3 regions of the Salegentibacter sp. BLCTC genome follow, and region 1 is predicted to be linked to each of the others. Evidence: riboswitches for the same ligand, from Rfam matches in the RefSeq annotation. Region 1 holds a riboswitch; each other region holds the start of a gene.

Region 1 (6,978 bases):
CCTGTATCCAATTCATTTCATCTTTTAGCTCCAAATCTCTTTGAGGGGAAATAGATTTATTTTCATAATTTTGATGAACAATTCTTAAATTATTATTCTTTTTAGCCTTCAATTCATCTAAACAGTGATTTTTTATCACCATCATTGCAAAAGCTTCAAGGTTGGTATAATCCTTGATTTTATGTTTTCGGTTCCATAATTTTAGAATCACCTCCTGGGTAGCATCTTCTGCCGCTTCTTTAGAAACAAGTAGTCTTAATGCAAGCCGGTACATTTTATCTTTTACCGGGTTTATTTTATCCAGGAAGGCTTGTTGTTTCATATATGTGTTGGTTTATTAACCTTCTTATCCTTTAAACGATTAGTGGTAATATTTGTTACAATAAGATTTTGGTTTTAAGTAATTGTAGGTATTTTTAGCAATCTAAAACAAACTTAACATTTATGAAGATTAATAAACTAATTTTATTTTTAGGCTTATCGCTGGGGATATTAAGCTCCTGCTCTACAGATAATGATGATGAGCGCTTTCCTGTGGTAAAAGGTGAAGAAGATCCCGATTTAGAAATAGAGAATTATCTATATAATGCCATGAGTATTTTTTATGTTTACGAGGCAGATGTTGCAGAACTTGACGAAAATTATTTTGATTCTGAAGCCGATAAAGATGAATGGCTCGCCAGTTTTGATTCGCCGGAGGATCTTTTTAATGAAGGATTAAAAGTTCCCGCTCCAAAAGACCGATTTAGTTTTATTCTTGACGATTATACAATCCTTGAAAACAGCCAAAGTGGTATTAGTACTACCACCGGCATGGACTATGGTCTTGTAGCTTATGGAGAAAATGGGGTTTTTGGTTATGTACGCTATGTAATTCCCGGAAGCCCTGCCGATGAAGCCGAAGTAAAAAGAGGAATGCTTTTTACCGAAATTGATGGAGAAGCCATGAACCGATCTAACTATCAATCGCTTTTGGCACGTGATGGTTATGAAATTTCTTTAGCTGAAGTAAATGATAATGTAATTAGTGAAACCGGTGAAACTATTGCTTTAACCAGAGAACAAATTACCGAAAATCCGGTTTTACTGGCAAAAACCCTTGATGTAAATGGTACAAAGGTAGGTTACGTGATGTACAACTCATTTACCGCCGATTTTGACGCTGAGTTAAACGCTGCTTTTGGAAAATTAAAAGCTGAAGGTGCACAAGCACTTGTACTTGACCTTCGTTATAATGGCGGTGGAAATGTGGAAACTGCAGTGGATCTTTCCAGTATGATTACCGGGCAATTTGAAGGGGAGATTTTTTCTAAACAAAGATGGAACGATCTTTTACAGAATGAATTCACCCAGGAAGAACTTGTAGACCGTTTTAACGATAAAATAAGAACAGGCGAGGCTATTAACAGCCTAAACTTAAATGAAGTTCATATTATTGGAACCAGTTTTACCGCTTCAGCAAGTGAATTAGTGATGAATGGACTCTCTCCTTATATAAATATGGTACATGTTGGCGACACCACAGTTGGTAAATTTCAAGCGGCCGCTCCTTTGTACGATTCGCCAAACTTTAACAAACAAAACCGTAATCCTAATCATAAATATGTAATTCAACCACTCATTTATGAATCTAAAAATGCTAATGAAGACGCTTATTACGAAATGGGGTTAATTCCTGATATTACGGTTAGCGAGGGCTATACTAACCTTATAGAATTAGGATCCCCTGAAGAGCCTATGCTTGCTGCAGCTCTTGCCGATATAACCGGAAACAAAATGGCCATTCCAGCAGTTTCTTACGATATCAGGTTTACTAAAATTGGAGAAAGAGGTGAGACTGATGTTGATTATCAGAGAATGTATATTGATAAAATCCCAGAAGAAGTTAGGAAAAAAGCAGTAGAATTACAGAAGTAATTCTTTAAACTAAAAGGAAAAGCTCCGTTTCATTAATGAAACGGGGCTTTTTTATATAAGCAAATAACAGAAAAACAATATAGTTAGTCGTTAAAGTAGAAGCCATTAGGACCTATACCAACTTCAATGTTTTCAAGTAACTCCCCACTAATAGTATAAATTTCAACAAAACTATTTGAAGAAAAATCACCTCCATCTGCAATGTAAATTTTATCCTCGTCTACCTCAAATCCATACATAACTCCCCACTGTGAATCACTGTTATACGAAAACAACGCATCCTCAGGTGCAGTTTCAGCATTTACACTCATACTATAAACTGATTTACCTACAGTGTAGTAAACCATTTCATCTTCTAATTCAAGGTTAACTGCACTTCCCGATTCAGTATTTATTTCAACCTCATCTATTATAGCACCAGTGGCTAAATCAATTTTTTCCAGTTTAGCACTACTCAAAGCATAAATAATCCCATCTTCAATTTCAAAAGAATTTAAAGCATTTTCTGTTACAATAGTATTTATAATTTCACCTGAAGCAGAGTCTATTACCGCTATATCACTACCGCTACCAAAGGCAGCTTTTTGAACGTAAATTAATCCATCTTCTTCGTGAATATATTCTATAACAGTATTTGTTTTAATAGTTTTTTCAACTTCCAAAGATTCCAGGTCAATTATAGCTACAAAATCATCAAATTCAGTGGCTCCAGGAGCTTCGTAAGTTCCTTGATTAGTTACAAATATTTTCCCGTTTTCTATTACTCCGTATCTTGGTGAGATCAGTCCGGATTCTATTCTATCAACATATTCAAAAGTATAGCGATTTACAATGGTGATCATATTCGATCCATTTGATACTATATATGCTAAATCATCTTCAAAAAAAATAGATTGCGCATACTGTCCCAGATCATCTTCTGTGGCTTCTTTTTTATAGATTTCATTTGTTACATTTTGGAATGTATTATCTATAAAGGTAACACTACCGCCACTACCGCTATTTCCCTCATTCAGTACAAAAAAACCATTGGTATAATCTCCTTCCGCTTGTGGCCCATCGGGATCAACAATATCATCGTCACTACTACAGGAATTTAATAAAAGCCCTCCTATTAAGGCCATAGACAATAGTTTGCTAATTCTCTTCATTGTTTAAAAATTAAGGTTTAGGTATATATTAAAATTTCTACCGGGCATCCACCGGTTTTCTACACTTTGGTATGCTTCATCAAAAATATTGAGTACTCTTGCCCCAATTTTATAGCTATGCTTTTTTCCAAAATCATAGCCTATTCCCAGGTTTGAAACCGTATAGGCATCCATATTATAACGAGCATTATTATCTGACCTGGTAAACGCCTCGCCGGTATATAGAAGCTGATAATCCAGACTTAACTTTTTAAAAGTATAGGTAAAGGCAGCCGTAGCTTTATGAAAGGGTACATAAATAAGCTGGTACCCGGTATTCATATCTTCTGAAACGGTATAAGCATAAGTTGCAGAAGCACCTATACTATGATTTTTTAAAATATTTTTTTGCCAATTAGTGAGTACCTCAAAGCCATAGGTTTCTACTTTCTCTTCATTTATTGGACGCCAGGCCCCTGTTTCTGAGGGTAGCCAACGAATCATATCATCAATTTGGTTGTAATAACCGGTAAGGCTAAAATTTAAATTTTTATAGTTAAAATGCTTTCCAAGTTCTACCTGGTTGGAGGTTTCAGGATTAAGATTGGGATTTCCGGCGCCCGTCCAATACAGGTCGTTATACGTTGGAATTCTAAAATTTCTGGAAGCGTTTATTTTAAAACTATATAAATTGGTTACATCGTAATTAAGACCCGCCGAAAACAATAACGGACTCTCATAATTATTGGTAACTTCTTTTCTTAAACCCAATTCGTACTGAAGTTTCTTAAACGGCCGGTGTTTCATTAAAAATGCCGAAGAAAAAATATTCCTGGTATTTTCAGTAATTCCCGATCCCGTTCCATCGGTATAGGTATTGGTTAATAAAGCATTAAATTGCAATGTATTTGAAGGTGTGTATTTTATATCATACTTTCCTATGGTAGTCTTTGCTGCTCCAAACGTATAATTATTGGAAGCAATATTTGGATAATATCTATAGTTTTCATCCAAATAGGCCAACCTGGCTACCGAGATAAAATTGCCAAACTCACTAACCCATTCCAATAAATTCCGTGAATTTACATTACTGTATTTGGTTTTAGTTTCTGAAGGCCTTATCAATGAAAAATGACGTTCTCCTTCAAAAACTTCACTGTAAAACTTTAAGGTATTTCTTTTAGTAAACCTATATGCCAAACCAATATTTAGGTTATTGTTATAAAAGCTCCCATTTACGTTCTTCTTTCCTTTCAGCGGCCATTCATAATCATTATCTGAAGAGTTTCTGGCAAGAGCGGCACTTAAGCTCCATTTTTTGGTTGAAGTTTTAATTTTATATCGAGCATCTAAGGTGTTAAAACTCCCGTATTGTAAAAATAAATCCTGTTTTGTTTTTCCACTAAAATCAAGTTGGGTATTTAAGTGAATACTTCCGCCAATAGCCCCAGAGCCATACACAACACTTCCACCCCCACCACGAACACTTATATTATCAAATCCGCCCGCGTTTATGGTATTAAAGTCGGTTTGACCGTTAAATTGAGAATTAATATTAATTCCATTCCATAAAACCGCGGTTTGAGACGCAGTTGTTCCACGAAAAGATGGCGAAGAAACCATTCCCAGGCCATTTTCTTTAAAATAGATATTGGTATTAAAATTTAAAGCTGAAGTAAGTAGTGCTCCGTTTTTCTTTAAAACCGAATCGTTTAAAACGCTTACATGCTGTCCGGTAGAGAAATCTCTTAGTTTAATATCGGTTAAAAACACCTCGTCCAAAACGTTTATAGTATCGTTTTGAGCCCATAATGGCAAGCCACAAAGCAAGCCAAGAAATAAAATATAAAATTGTCTATTTTTCATCTGCCCCCTGACTTTTATCCCGAAAGTCTAAGAATTAATTAGTACTATTTTGGCAGGTCTCCTGGCTCGCGTCTTGTTGTTTACCTTCCCATCCTTAACTAAGAACAGTGGTTTTTGAAGTGATAACAACAAGCATTCTGATTTAAAAATCAGAACTTAGCTTACAGTTGCGGGAACAGCTCAGGCTTAACAAAAGTTAGAAGGAAGAAGTTTGAAACACGAATAAAATATTCTTTCCTGGTATTTTGTACTTCTAACTTCGTACTTTTTTCCTGATTCCCTTTTAATCGGCGTGATAAAACACATCCGAACCAAAAATTTCAGTGCGAAATTAAACATTTATACGAGTTGTAACTATTAAATTCTAAATAATATTACTTTTGACAATTCCTCTTCCAAAAATATCTGAAACACTATGTTCAAGACAAACAAGGTTTCATTCTGGAAAATGAGAAAAAGCAAGTTTCAGTCAATTAGATTTAAGCGTATTAAAATGAAAAATAAGTTTACCTGGATTCTTAATTTTGTTATTCTATTTCTATTCCTAACTGCATGTAAGAATAACCAGAACGAACAAAAAACAACTTCTAAAAAGCTTGAAACAGCGCTTGAATTAAGTTACGCTAAGAGTTTTAGTATCAAAACATTTAATGATTTCTACCTAATAGAACTAAAATCTCCCTGGCCTAATGCCAAAGAGCCCTTCACTTATCTTCTTTTTAAGGAAAATGCTCAAATCCCAAAAGATTTAGAGTATGATCAAAAAGTGCAAATTCCGGTAAAAAAAATGGTTGTTACTTCTACCACTCATATTCCGGCACTCGAAGCTTTAAATGAAGAAAACAGCCTTATTGGTTTCCCGGGCTTAGATTATATCTCTTCTGAAAAAACCAGAAAACTGATTAATTCCGGCAAAATTAAAGAGTTGGGGAAAAACGAAAATATCAATACCGAAATACTTATAGACCTGGAACCCGAAGTAGTTATTGGTTTTGCTATAGATGCGAATAACAAAACCCTGGAAACAATTCAAAAAATGGGAATTCCGGTGATGTACAACGGCGATTGGACAGAAAAAACTCCACTTGGAAAAGCAGAATGGATCAAGTTTTTTGGTGCTTTTTACGATAAGTTAGCTGAAGCCGAAGAAGAGTTTGAATCTATTGAAAAAGCTTATAAAGAAGCTAAAGATTTAGCAAAGTCGGCTAGAAATACCCCAAAAGTCTTAAGTGGTGCTATGTATAAAGACCAATGGTATTTACCTTACGGAAACTCATGGCATGCACAGTTTATTAAAGACGCCAATGCTAATTACGTATATTCTGACACCCGTGGAAACGGCAGCATGGCATTATCTTTTGAAAGTGTGCTGGAAAAAGCCCAGGACGCCGATTTTTGGATAAGTGCCGGACAGTTTACTTCTTACTCGCAACTTTTAGAAGAATCGGAACATTACAGGCAATTTGAAGTGTTTCAGAAAAAAAATGTTTACAGCGTAAGCCTTACTAAAGGTGAAACCGGCGGAGTAATTTATTTTGAACTTGGCCCGCAACGCCCAGATTTAGTACTAAAAGACCTGGTTGCTATATTTCACCCAGATCTACTTCCTAATTACGAAACTACTTTTTTTAAGGCTCTGGAAGAGTAATTTAGTAGCTTCAAGGCACTGGTTAAAACCTTATCTAAAAGTTTTTTTTGAATCCCCAAGCAGATATCTAAAGTGCATAAACCTGTTATACTCCATCACCTGAAAGTTTAAAATGGCCTAATATAGGCATCCATTTTTTATTATGCTTCTTCATTAATTTTATCTCCTCATTTTATTTCAGATATTTACACCCAAATAAATAACCGGTCTTGTTACATTCCCAAAAATATGTTCTTCCACTGGTACTCCTTTTTCTGGGAGTGCTATTTCTTGGATTTTTGAATATTAGCCTGGGCTCGGTAAATATTCCATTTAAAGATGTTTTTGCCTCTATTTTTAACCTGGAAGTCTCTAAAGAAACCTGGCGATATATTATTGTGGAATATAGGTTACCAAAAGCCATCACAGCCATTATAA
Region 2 (6,978 bases), on a different contig from region 1:
TTCCCCAGAACGTTCATATTGCCCTTGCTTTATCCATCCATTTTCGTGCTTACTGGTTAGCTCAAAGTTTGAATTAGACTGGATAGAATAATCAGTTTTTGGAGTATCATTCTCTTTTTCGCAGGAAGAAAGCAAAGTTATAATTGCCAGTAGGATAAATAGTTGTTGAGCTATACGCATTTTAAGGGCTAAAAATTGTTGATTGTAAAAATTATGCAGCCAAATTAAAGATTTATTATTAATTTTTTGGTAATAAACATGATTGATATAGGGGTAGCCGAAATTTTTTACACTCCCTTCTAATGGCTCTTAGTGTGCCGCTAGAGCCGTGAATATAGAATAATAATTAAAGCCGGCTTATTTTAGTTTAAGCCCCGAGCCGAACTAATAGTAATTTTAGTAATAATTGAGGTTTAATACTACGCGGTTTATCTAAGAGTAATTTGCCTGCATAAACCGGGTGGGAAGCATTTTATTTATAGGTTTTTACAACAAAATTGCTGAATAAAACCCTGGCTCCATGATTTTGTCTTAATGGGCTACTAATGTAAAAGTGTTTGGCTTTTTCATTATTAAAAAGTTCGGTATCGGCAATTTTTGTCTTGTCTAAATATATTTTAACCCTATTTTGGTTTACCTCTATGGCTATATGCATTACCTGGTTGGCGTAAGTTTCCAGATCGAATGAAGAAGACTGGTAAAGGTCATTTGCCCTACTGGAAATGTTTATGTCGTTGTTATTCATATACTCCAGTTTTCCGGCCCAGATATTTTCGTTAGAAATCCAACCTCTAATACTATTATCTTTAGTGAAGCCAAAGTATAAGGAAGATAAATCGTTAACTTTATCGGCGGCTACCAGAATATCAAATTCCAGGGTAAAGTTGGTAGGGTAATAGATGTTTTTGTTGAGCTTATAGGTTGTTCTTTCCCCCATTTTAAGCCATTTGCCTCCTATTTCATTTATACTAACTACTTCACCGGTACTTGTGGTTTTCCAGTCTAATGGCATAGCTCCACTAGGTATAGAGTTGAAATTGGAAGCGAAAATTGTAGAGTCCCCTGGTTTGAAGTCATAAACTTCTTCTAGTGTTATTTTACTTTTGCTTTGAGTTTTACCTTCTTTGTTATCTTCCTTTTTACCATTTAGCTTCTCTTCAACTATTTCGGCTGCTTTGTTTTCAAGCTTATCCTTAATTTTTCCGAATAATTGTGCCTGAACAGGCTTGGCAAATAAAAATAAACTTAAAATTATAAGAAATTTAGAAGCTTTCATGATACGTCTATTTAGAGTAATTTATGAGCAAATGTAAGTATCAGCTCAATAAGCAAATCCAATTGAAATAAAGAATTATTATTCTATAAGCTTCGTTTAGAATTCCACCTCCCTGGATTAGTATTCGTTGAATAGTTCCAGTAGTGATTGCCTTTTTGATTGCGCTACTGGTACTGCAATATTATTTGCCAGTTGAACGCAGTGTCTTTTCTTTTGATAGGATAAGATATGCATAGTGTTTATGAGATGCGACTGATGTACCCTCATGAAATTAAATTTTTGTAGCTCTTCTTCAAAATTCTTCAAAGATTTAGAGACTAAGATTTGGCGACCGTCACATAGAAAAAAAATAGTATAATTATTATCGGCTTGTGCCTGAATAATATCTTTTAAAGGAATGATATGAATATCTTCAAGAGTTTTTAAAACTATTTTTTTCTCGGCTTTCATTTGTTGGTTGCTAAAGAGAGTCTCTAGTTTTAAACTATAACGATGGTCTTTAAGTGATTTTATAGTCTTTTCAATGGCGGAAATAAGATCTTGAGGGGAAATTGGCTTTAGAAGAAAATCCAGGGCACTTAGGCGAAAAGCTTTTACCGCATAATTTGAATAAGCTGTGGTAAAAATAACCTTAATGTTTTTATAGCCTTTTTGGAATAAATTCTCCAAGAAATCCATAGAATTTCCGTCTGGGAGGTTGATATCCAGGATAAGAATATCGGGAAGGAAATTTTCAAAGGCTACCTGGGCTTCTTTGATAGTTTTCGTAGTTTCTACCAAACAATCCTTAAAGTTAACCCTAATTAAGCCGCTAATCATATCTAAAGAAGCATGATCATCTTCCAGGATTAAAATTTTTACATCGTTATTTATTTCTTTCATAACCTGCAAATTTAGAATTCAAGATAGGGTACTGTCAAGGTCACTTTGGTACCGGGAAAAGCTTTGTCATTGCATGCCCTTTCTACATTTAGTACAATATGTGACTTGTTCATTTTATTAAATTCTTCTACTCTATTTTTTAAAATTTCCCTTCCCATAGAGCGATGAAGTTTTTTATGGTCTTGAGACCTGTCTGTCTGAATGCCTTTTCCATTATCTACAATTTCTATGTAGAGGACTTTTTTCTTAACATCTTGCCTGAACAGAAGTTTTACCTTACCATTTTCGCTATTCTGTCTCGCACCGTGAATTACGGCATTTTCAACAAAAGGTTGCAGTAGCATTACCGGTATTTTAATAGTTTCCGGGTCATGAACATCCTTATAAATAATGCGATATGAAATTCCTTGATTTTCAGGGGTTTTTTGAAGTTCAAGGTAGTTGGATAAAATTTCCAGTTCGTCTGTTAAATTTATATATTCTTCGTCTGAATGTTCTAAAATAAGCCTTATTAATTTGCTGAAATTATCTAAATACTGCATAGAAGTATTAGGTTCATTTTTATAGATGTAATACTGAACCTGTTGGAGCGCATTAAAAAGAAAATGCGGATTTAATTGAAGTCTAAGGAATTTACTACGAAGTTGCGACTGCTGTAAGGCTTGTTTTGTTTTAAGATGGTTTATTCTAAAGAAAATGATTATCAATATTAGAAGAAAGAAGATACCGCCCCCAAAAATTAGCCAGGTAATTTTTTTGTTATGAGCTTTTTTTTCGGCCTCTAGATTGGCAATTTTTCTTTCTTTTTCAGCAGTATCATAAAATGTTTTAATGGCAGCTATTTTTTCTTCATACCTTTTTTCTGCTATTTGATCTTTAATGCTATCATACCGGTTATAATAATCTATACCTTTTTCATAATCTTTTATATTGATATAGGCATTTTGTAAGTTATAGAATAATTGTTGTAGTTCTTGGGAAGAAGCCTTTGCCAGGGCTTTCTCATAATAATTGATTCCCTCCGGTACTTTGCCCGAATTTACTAATGCATAGCCTAGATTGTTATAAGTAATAACAGATAGAGGCATTTGTAAACTATCCCTTATCCTTAAACTTTTATTAGCAGTGTTAATGGCCAATTGCCATTGTGATTCTTTGATGTATTGATTACTAAGATTCGTTAAAATAACGGCTTCAACTTTAGGTTGCTCAATTTCTTTAGCCAACTGCAAAGCCTCTTTGTAGACCTTTATTACTTTGGGGTCATTCTTTTCCATATAAACCCCGCCGAGGTTAACCAAAGTTTTAAGGCACCAAAAATCATTGTTTTTATAGCCCAATAATGCTTTTTTGAAGCTTTCTTCGGCGCTGTTAAAGTTTTTGGATCTTGAGTACACTATTCCAATACCTGAGAATAGTTCTACGCGATCTATTTCAGATAACAGTTCCAGGTGCTTTTTGGCATCCATATAATTAGACAGCGCAATATCCAGTTCGCCCTGCAATAGGTTTATTTTCCCCAAATAGATGTGTGCTCTGCCAACAGTTTGAAAATTCTTAGGTTGTTTCCTGATAATTTGAAAGCTTTCTTCTTTAGCTTTTTCCAGGGCTCTATTCTGAATTAGGGAGTCAATACTTTTAAAGTCCTTGGGGTTTTGTTGTATTCCATAACTAAAAGTAAAAAGCAGGTTGAAAAAGAGTACTATTGTAAATTTTGTAAAATAATGCATGAAGTTTAATTGGGGGGTAATGCTGTGGGATTCTGCTAGATTGGCGCTGTTTAGTGCGACAAAAGTATTACATTCTTAAAGGATAAAAAATGTTATTTTACTCGATAATCTAGATTTAAAAAATCTATGGCTTGTTACAAGGTAATTACTTTTCTAAGCCAATACGTTTGCAAAAGTATAGTATTAATCTTGTTTTTGCTTTTAGCAGAAATCAATTTAAGGTTTAAGGCATCCTAGTCTACCGGTTTTTGATTTTTAGAAGTATTTTTAGTTTGGCAGATGGACGCGGGAAGTTTACAAATGAGCTTAAGCTTATAGGTTTATCCTTATATAAAAACAATACTATTTGGAGCTGGAAAAATAGTGAAGTTCTTATATAAGGATAAATAAAGGATATTATTAGAGGCTTTACTCGGTCATAGATAGATCTGAAGCTCCTTTGATTTCCGTTGATATCTCACCAAGCCAACCAACATTTCCCTGCGCCCCTGTGTAGACGCTTATAAAATCTACACCTCTTAATGCTACGGGGTTCATATTATCATCTACTGCCCAATCCAAATCCATGGCGTTTCCGGCATAAGTATTATAATCAGCATCAAAATTGTCTACATACCCCCATTCAAGTGCATCTATAGAGGCAAATCCTTCCAGGCTCACCTTAGGGTAAACCCGGGTTCCGTTAAAACTCATTTTATCCTTTTCTTCAATAAAGAGTGGATAGTAATTTTGGGAGTGGTAGGGATTAACCATTACACTGTCCTGGTTTTCCTGGTTATCTTCCCAGGGTACATTGGCGTACTCTTTTGGATTGGTGTAGGTTAATTGATAATTCAATATAGTTTCTTCTTTTTGATGTGCACTTCCTGCTAGTTCATACCAGGTGTCATCTGGTAAGCCATTACCATTCTCATCAAAAGAAACCTTTACAATACCGGGTTCAGAAAGTCCGCCCATTGCATTACCATAAACTACAAAGTCTTTAGCATCTTCTCTATTTTCAATGGTATGATCAAAAGTGAACGTTACGTAGCCTCCCCATGCTCCTAAAGATAGAATGGCCGATTTTCCACCCACTAATTTTTCTGCGCTTTCCAAAGAACCGTAGGTTTTATTAATATATTGGCCGGGTGCAGGTTTATATTCAATAATTTCAGAAATATATTTACTGCTGTTTTCTGTTTTTGGGCGGAAATAAAGCTGATAAGGATCATTTACGGTAACTTCATAAGAGCGCAGCAGAGAGTCGTTATTCGCCAATGCTTTAAATTGTAGTGCAAATGTGCCAAATTGCTTGGGGGCGTAATGAAGGTTTTGAGCTTCAGAAACTTTATCATCACCTAGTTTCCAGCTAAAACCTGTCCCTTCCGGTAAATTTAGAATTTCAGGATTAATAGATAAAGTATCTCCCAGGGTTAATTCGTAATCTTTCTGGTAATTTAGATCCGCAAACTCCATAGGAATTATGCCTGGGCCGTCATCTTTGCTACAAGATGAAAAAAGTAAAATACCTCCAATAAGGATTAATGATTTAAAAAATGATTTTTGTTGCATTTGATTTGTATAAAGGTTAATAATTGGAATTAACTTATTTTACAAAACAAAACAGCAGGGGATATAGTTAGAATAGAAGACCTACCCAAAGCAATAACTCCCGAAAGCTTTGTTCCTTATGTTTCCGGCAGGTTTTCTGACTTCTCCCTCTTTTTAAACCTTCCCGTCCCAAAAGACAGTGGTATCCATAAAAAGATTTTCCTAAAAATTAAGGAAGGGATTTACAGCAGCGGGAACTGTTCAGGATTTACACCTGATTCCCTTTTAATACAATACCTTAAAAGCATTGTAACCGAAAATCCCGGCAATATTAAGTTAAATTTCTGGTTTGAGAATCTTAAAAACTGAATTTATCTTTACCGTTTTTTTGGTTATAAATTGAATAAAGCAAATTGCTATTTCTAAAGATTATGCTAAACGGCTGTCTAAGAGAAATCATACTAATGCATTTGGAGTAAAAAATTGAGGATTTAGATAATTAAAATCAAAAGCTTTAAAGCTGGAGAAAAAAGGAAAAGATTCATTGGTGACTCCAGATTATTCTTGATTAAAATTACTTGATTCGGAAATCGCTAGTAAATGTTTGCCAGAATTGTTGCGATGAAATTTACTTTCTGAATTTTTTAGGTGTATTAAGTACATTGTTTCTAAAAATCTAAAGAAAATAATTTAGGGTTTACATTAAGCTGAACCCAGGCCCAATTATTAGTATTGTCGCTAGGTTTTCCTCCTTTTACCAGGCTCATACTATCTGATGCAAACATGTGTGAATAACCAACATTAAGATTTACATATTTCATTAATTTATTAGAATAAACAAGGTCTATTTCTGTACCTAAATACTTGTCTGCGTTATTTTGCAATTTTGCATTGGCCATAAAATAATGAGCTTTTAGCAAAAGATTTGATTTTTCACCGGTTCTGAAATTAGCCTTGGCATATAGATCGTTTAAACCTACACTGTTGGCGTGGTTGCCCACATAGAAATAGTCCATAAACCCATTAAATTTATGATTGGTGCCATATAAAGGGAAAAACGATTTATTTTTAGATGCTCCTTCCTGGTCGGTTCCGCTTAACATTTCTATTCCTAACCCAAAAAGAGTACTACCGGGTTTATAAGTGGCTTCCAGGGATAGCTGGTATGCTGAGAGATCGGTGGTATTGTTGGCTTTTCCAAACTGGTAGTAAGCCGAACCCTCCATCTTTACTTTTTGTATTGGAAATTGGAAATAACTACCCATGGTTTGACGATAATAAACATCGTCTGGAGTGGCGTTATTGGGGCCAGTAAAGCCTTGAAACCCGTTGTTTAGAAATAAAAAACTTGCAGAACTTTTATCCCAGGCTTTCTTTAGATAAGCATATTGCATTGTTTTATATGTAAAAAAACCGGTAATCCTATATGTGTTTCCTTCGTTTTTAGGTTGTTCCTGGCTAAAAGCAGTTCCTAAATCCAAATTAAAGCCATTTTTCTGATATTTCAATAATGCGGCATCATGAAAACGACCCTGCATAGCCCAGTCCAATCCGCCA
Region 3 (6,978 bases), on a different contig from region 1:
ATCATAGTATTTTTCCATGTCTTCCACACTCATACCTTCTTTCCAGGGGAAAACAAGATAAGGCACTCCTTCTTTACCGGGAAGATCTTTATTAAAATAGTATTCCACGTGACATTGCGCGCAAACAAGGGAACGCATCTCGTTATGGGTAGCATCGTTGATATCTTTGCCCATAGCGTCAAAGGCCTCAACTAGGGCAGGTCTTGTAATACGAAGTTTCATGCTTTTGGGATCGTGACAATCGGCACAGCCAATTGGGTTTACCACCTGGTCTCCTTTATCGGCCCATTTACCACTGTAAAATTCAGTTACGCCAATCTCATCCATAAGGCGGGGAACATCGGGGCTTTTACAGGTCCAGCAGGTAGAGGGCATTGGGCCATCTCCTTCTCCTTCGGGGCCACCGGTTCTTAAGGTGTTATGAATATCTTCTATAGCATAGGCGTGTCCGCGTCCCTGATTATAGTCTTTAGAGAATCCGTAACCGGCAAAAAGAATTACCAGGTTGGGGTCTTCCTCTAAAACATCAATCATAGACGAGCCTCCTTGAAAAGATCTAAATGTGGTATCTTTTGTTTGAAGATAAGACTGGTATTCCTTTGGGTAATTCTCCCCCCAAACTTCATTTCTGGGTTCATTTTCACTAATTTCCACTTTGGGCACAAACTCATATTTTGCCTCAGATTTTCTGTTGATGATACTCGAGGCTAATAGCCCCAAAAGAAACACAACAATAATAGTAACAATAAAAAGAACTTTGTTTTTCATTCTTGTAATTTTTTGGAGGTTTGTTCTGCCAACCAATCGGGGATAACCATTTCTTCTTTATCGGTTGGAATTGGTGCTAAATTATATTTAATGCTATGTAAGCCGTGAATTTTTCCGTGAGGAACCTGTTGGTGGCAACTCCAGCATTGCCTGCCGGTGCGTTTCTCCCTATGATCTTCAATCCAACCATCATATTTAACCTGGGTAACCTGTTGCACATGGCACCTAATGCAGTTTTGTTGAACCACTTCCTGTGAAGCTTCTCTCATTTCTATTACATCTGGCTCGGCCCGGGCAGTAAAAACCGAGGCATGGTATAAACCATCTTTGGCTTTGAAGTAGTATTTATTTACAAAATTATCATGAGGAACATGGCAATCATTACAATTAGCCCACTCTCGGTGAGAACTGTTCATCCAGCTATTGTATACCGGAGTCATTACATGGCAGTTTACACAGGCCTGTGGATCGTCGGAAAGATATGAAGTGACCCTGGCTTCTCTCATCATAAAAAGTCCCAAACCAATAATAACGGCTATAAAAAATAAAGCAATTTGGCGCCAGTTGGAGCCACGTTCAGGTAGAATTTTGAAGGATGGTTTCATCGGGTCGGGGCGGTAATAAATTGATTATTCTTTATTAATTTTATGTAAATTCTACAAAACTTAGCACAATTTAAAAACTCTGTTCTTATAAAAATATGACCTTAATCAGGTTCCAATAAAATATTAAGGAATCAGTTTATTGTTTTATAATGATTGTTATTTTAACCTAAATATTGTTATAAAAGGTTTTTGTTGATGATTAAAACCCGAAGTTAGTCTTTTTTTAACATATTTCATAATGTTTAGGGTTTCGAAAGCTTCAACATTTCTTAATAGGAAATCCTGAGATTTTATTGGCACCTCTAAAAGGTATAATGCTTTGAGGCTTGGCTCGAAATTAAAAAAATGTTTCCATCAAATGCCTTGTGGGCTTGTACCGAGGTAGTGTACCCTTAAAAGGTTTAAGGCTTATAATCAATTTCTTTCGGGTGTTAAGTGACAAGAACCCTATTTAAGCTCAATGAAAGTCTTGAAATTAAATAAATAATCCCTAGTTTTATCCCGCATAAGTTCTTTAGCATACTTCATCAAACAGAAAAGGTTTTACTTAAGGTAGATTAATAGGGAATCGTGTGAGAATCACGAACTGTCGCGCAACTGTAAGTAACATAATAAAGCTACTGTCCAAAGAATTATCCACTGCATAACGCGGGAAGGATGACAGCAGCCGTTACAAGTCAGGAGACCTGCCTATTCTGATTGGACAATGCTTTCGCGGTTTGAAGCTTAGGTCTTAGAGATGTACCCGTTATAATACTTTTTATTTTACAGGAGAAGTATGTCTTTTTGGGTGTATCTTCTTTCTCCTTTTTTTTCTTATCGCCTGGCATTACGAAGCATTTATAAAGACTTTTAAAACAAATTGTTTAATTATTAAAAGTTAGAAATGCAAACGCACATTCTTGGCTATCCGCGAATTGGTAGCAACAGAGAACTCAAAAAAGCCTGCGAGCAATATTGGTCAGGCAAAAGTGAACTTCAGGATCTTCTTCAGGTAGGAAAAAAAAGCCGCCATGAAAACTGGAAGCTTCAAAAAGACGAAGGAATTGATCTAATTCCCTGTAACGATTTTTCTTATTATGACCAGGTTTTGGATATGAGCCTTACCGTAGGAGCTATTCCTGAACGTTATAGGGAGATTGAAAGTAGAAGTGATTTAACCAATCTTGATTTATATTTTGCGATGGCCAGAGGCTATCAAAAAGATGGCTTAGATATTACCGCCATGGAAATGACCAAATGGTTCGATACCAATTATCATTATATCGTTCCTGAATTTTCCAAAAATCAGCATTTTAAGCTTAACTCCAATAAGATTCTCAACGAATTTAAGGAGGCAAAGGAAACTGGGGTTCAGCCTAAACCTGTAATTATTGGACTGGTTACATACCTTCTTTTGGGAAAAGAAAAAGAGGGAGGTTTTGATAAAATAGACCTTGCAGAAAAACTATTGCCGGTTTATCAGGAGCTTTTAACTCAATTACAGGAAGAAGGAGCACAATGGATTCAGTTTGACGAGCCTTTTCTAGCTTTAGATCTAGATGAGAAAGCCAGGGATGCCTACTCTTTTGTATATAATGAGCTTAGAAAAAAATTCCCTAAACTTAGATTTGTTCTCAGCACTTATTTTGAAGGCCTTAACGACAATCTTGCCCTGGCTCTAAAGCTTCCGGTAGATGTGTTACACCTGGATTTGGTGCGATGCCCATCACAATTAGACAGGGTGCTTGAAGAAATTCCTGCTAGCTTAAATTTATCGCTCGGGATAGTAGATGGACGTAATATTTGGAAAAATGATTTTGAAAATTCCCTTCATCTTATTCAAAAGGCACAGGATAAAATAGGTTCTGATAGATTGCTACTGGCTCCTTCCTGTTCGTTGTTACATGTTCCATACGATCTTGATTTGGAGACTGAAATAAACCCTGAAATTAAGAACTGGATGGCCTTTGCCCGGCAAAAAGTAAGAGAATTAAAAACTCTTCGGGCTTTGGCTACCGGTAGTACTGAAGCGCCCCTTTTAAAGGAGTTTAAAGAGAATTTAGAGGCTGTTAAGAGTAGAAAAACTTCAGAGGTAATTCACAACAAAAAGGTGAAAGATGCGGTGAGTCAAATTTCAGAAAAAGACTCACAAAGATCCAACTCCTTCAGCATAAGAAAGATTGAGCAGCAGAGAGTATTGGATTTGCCTTTGTTTGCTACCACCACCATTGGTTCGTTTCCGCAAACCAAAGAAGTGAGGAGTTGGAGGGCTCAATTAAAAAAAGGAAAATTATCAGCAGAAGAATATGATAGTTTACTAAAAAAAGAAACCCAAAATGCCATAAAATGGCAGGAAGAAATAGGTCTAGATGTTCTTGTACATGGAGAATATGAGCGTAACGACATGGTAGAATATTTTGGAGAGCAATTAGATGGTTTTCTGTTTACCAAAAAAGCCTGGGTACAAAGTTACGGTAGCCGATGTGTTAAGCCTCCTATTATATATGGAGATGTCTCCAGGCCAGAAGCCATGACGGTTTATTGGTCTCAATATGCGCAATCTTTAACCGATAAATGGGTTAAAGGAATGTTGACGGGGCCTGTAACAATCTTGCAATGGTCCTTTGTTAGAGACGATCAACCAAGATCTGCCACTTGTAAACAAATAGCTTTGGCTATTCGTGAAGAAGTAAAAGATTTAGAGCAGGCCGGGATTCAAATAATTCAAATTGACGAACCTGCCATTAGAGAAGGATTACCGCTACGGATATCCGGCTGGAAAGAATATTTAAATTGGGCGGTTACTTGTTTTAAATTAGCATCGGCAGGGGTAAAAGATTCTACTCAAATTCATACACACATGTGCTATTCTGAGTTTAATGATATTATGGAGAGTATAGCAAATATGGATGCAGATGTGATTACCATTGAGTGCTCCCGATCGCAAATGGAGTTGCTGGAAATTTTTTCTGATTTTGAGTATCCCAATGAAATTGGTCCGGGGGTTTATGATATACATTCCCCCAGGGTTCCTGCCGCCGAAGAAATGCTTACTTTGCTAAAAAAAGCAGAAAAAGTAATCCCTGCAGAACAACTTTGGGTAAATCCAGATTGTGGTTTAAAAACCAGGAAATGGGAAGAAACTGAAGCTGCATTAAAAGCAATGGTTAATGCCGCAAAAATGGCAAGAACTGCTTTGGTGGAGAATTAAAACCAACTTTTTTTATAAATATCCATGAAGCACGAAGAAAAATACTGCCCAAGATGTAAAACAGCCTTTGAATGTAAAGTTGGCTCTATAGAACTTTGCCAATGCTCTCAAGTGGTACTGGATAATGAAGAACTGGAATACATACATAAACTTTATGAAAGTTGCCTTTGCGCTAAATGTATGAAGGCTTTAAAAACAGAGTATCGCAACCAAAATTTACAGGAAAAATTAAAGGCTATCCTGGGTGTATTTTATAGGCCGCCAAAAAATAATAAAGGCGGTTGAAGAGGCTTAGTTGGAATTTTATTGACACTGCCAAAGGGTGTAACACCCCGAGGTAGTTAACTGAAAAAGTATTTTTGGTTAACAATAACAAATTAAGGCTGTCTGAAAGGCTAATTTTCACCAAACTGGATTTATTTCAGTTTAAAAAGCTCAAGGTGAATTTTTAAGGCTTTTCAGGCAGTCTTTTTATATCATGGTATCTCAATCTGCCAGGTTTATTTTTCAGTCCGGAAATTTTAACCGGTTACTTACAACCCACTTTAGCCGATATTAATAGCTGTTGATTAAAATGAGTAAAATTTGTTCAAGTAAAAAAAATGATTCTTTCCAGTTTACATCTCTTGTTCTTTTTATGACTTTTTTACTTAAGTGGGTTTACGCATTGTTAGCAGGGTCTTCTTTAAAGAAAATATAAATAGGTTCTATAAAACTATTTATAAGCCATATAAATTTTCCTCAATTTATAGCTTTTAGAAAAATAAAATAAAACTTTGGAAATAGTATATTAGCATTTTGTTAACTATTGCAAACATTATGAGTGCCTATACCTGGCGTAAAAGGTTTAAAAATGCTGCAAAAAAAACTGAAGAACGGAGATTCAAAAGCATTAGAGGAAATTTACAACCTGTATTTTTCTAAAGTATATGCCGTTGCCATAAAGTTCGTGAAAAATGAAAGTGTTGCCCTGGACCTGGTGCAGGACTCCTTTTTAAAAATATGGAAAAACCGTAGTAGCATTAACCTGGAACTCCCTTTAGATCAGCAGTTGTATGTTATTACCAAGAATGTTGTTTTTGACCATTTTCGAAAAAAAGTAAACGAAGAAAAGCTATTGAGGGAATACAAATTACACCAGGAGCAAGCCAGGAACCCTACAACTTCTAGTGAAAATGATCAGCTAAAAAAATTGAATGGCCTATTAGAGCAACTCCCTAAACGACAGCAAGAAATTTTTAAATTAATTAAATTTCAGGGATATACTTATAATGAAGTTGCTTCTAAGTTAGGTATTTCTAAACATACCGTTTCCAGCCACTTTTCAACAGCCATGAAGTTTTTAAAAAAGAATAGTAGGCTGTTCGGCTTTTTCTTTCCAATACTATAAAAACTTAAAATTTTAACATTTGGAACTAGTGATTTTCTAGATGGGCATCGTAAACCTTATAGAAACACTTGTAACCAATGTCTCAAAATATTCACATTTTATTAGAAAAATTCTTTGAAGGTAATTGTACTCGTCATGAAATTAATGTTTTAAAGAATTACTTCGAAAAGGATTCTTTTGAAGAGCTTGAGGCTTTTTTGCTGGATGAATGGAATGATCCTAAGCCTAATGATTTACCCCGTGAAAAAAGGGAATTGGTTCTGAAAGAGATTATGAAACAGGTGAGTGTTGAAAAACAGTCACGTTTTAAATTGACTGCATTTTTAAAATATGCAGCCATCTTTATTGGAATACTTGGCGTGTCAATCTGGTTTTTTAACCTGCCCGCTGATACGCAAGATAGTCCTGAAATAACCATTGAGTTGGAAGATGGGAGTATAAGAACATTAGATTCACAAGAAGACCTGGTAGAACATTCAGATTTTACTTATAAAAAGGGGAAATTGTTGTATACACCAAAAAGCAAGCCTTCAAATGAAAAGTTGGAATTTAATACCATACGTGTGCCTTTTGGAAAATCGGTAACATTGGTTTTATCTGATGGTTCCACGACTATAATTAATGCGGGGTCTTCTTTAAAGTATCCAAAAACTTTTCTAAAAGGGAAAGGCCGTGAGGTTTACCTTGAGGGGGAAGCGTATTTTGAAGTGGTCTCAAACCCCGACGAACCATTTATAGTAAATTCAAATCATACCAGAACACAGGTTTTAGGGACAAAGTTTAATGTTTCGGCTTATCCTGGCGATAAGGATGAAAATATTGCATTGCTGGAAGGTTCAGTGCAGGTTTCTACAGAGGGATTACAGCATACAAGTGTGCTTAAGCCTAATGAAATGGCTGTATTTCAAAAATCCAAGAATTCTTTGCACAGTGTTAATACCAATGCCACCGACCATATCGCATGGACTAAAGGAATTATGCTTTTTAGAAACGAAAAGTTTAGCACAATTCAACGTAAACTT

What was found. Region 1 has a riboswitch for cobalamin ahead of GUB10_RS01345 (TonB-dependent siderophore receptor). Riboswitches for the same ligand answer to the same signal wherever they lie in the genome.
Region 2: linked by a shared signal. The riboswitch ahead of GUB10_RS13600 (PKD domain-containing protein) and the one ahead of GUB10_RS01345 (TonB-dependent siderophore receptor) in region 1 are both predicted to bind cobalamin.
Region 3: linked by a shared signal. The riboswitch ahead of metE (5-methyltetrahydropteroyltriglutamate--homocysteine S-methyltransferase) and the one ahead of GUB10_RS01345 (TonB-dependent siderophore receptor) in region 1 are both predicted to bind cobalamin.

Annotation. Positions count from the first base shown of each region.
Region 1 covers NZ_WYEW01000001.1:289,067-296,044, forward strand. Annotated here, with positions in the region: gene GUB10_RS01330 (RNA polymerase sigma factor) at 1-322, opposite strand, end outside; gene GUB10_RS01335 (S41 family peptidase) at 445-1,917, shown strand; gene GUB10_RS01340 (YncE family protein) at 2,001-3,068, opposite strand; gene GUB10_RS01345 (TonB-dependent siderophore receptor) at 3,072-4,913, opposite strand; cobalamin riboswitch at 4,947-5,244, opposite strand; gene GUB10_RS01350 (ABC transporter substrate-binding protein) at 5,407-6,561, shown strand; gene GUB10_RS01355 (iron ABC transporter permease) at 6,771-6,978, shown strand, end outside.
Region 2 covers NZ_WYEW01000011.1:31,669-38,646, forward strand. Annotated here, with positions in the region: gene GUB10_RS13580 (hypothetical protein) at 1-180, opposite strand, end outside; gene GUB10_RS13585 (hypothetical protein) at 473-1,276, opposite strand; gene GUB10_RS13590 (LytTR family DNA-binding domain-containing protein) at 1,394-2,158, opposite strand; gene GUB10_RS13595 (histidine kinase) at 2,170-3,888, opposite strand; gene GUB10_RS13600 (PKD domain-containing protein) at 4,297-5,442, opposite strand; cobalamin riboswitch at 5,551-5,754, opposite strand; gene GUB10_RS13605 (alginate export family protein) at 6,090-6,978, opposite strand, start outside.
Region 3 covers NZ_WYEW01000011.1:43,348-50,325, forward strand. Annotated here, with positions in the region: gene nrfA (ammonia-forming cytochrome c nitrite reductase) at 1-768, opposite strand, end outside; gene nrfH (cytochrome c nitrite reductase small subunit) at 765-1,373, opposite strand; cobalamin riboswitch at 1,895-2,082, shown strand; gene metE (5-methyltetrahydropteroyltriglutamate--homocysteine S-methyltransferase) at 2,260-4,566, shown strand; gene GUB10_RS13630 (cysteine-rich CWC family protein) at 4,591-4,851, shown strand; gene GUB10_RS13635 (RNA polymerase sigma factor) at 5,420-5,956, shown strand; gene GUB10_RS13640 (FecR family protein) at 6,034-6,978, shown strand, end outside.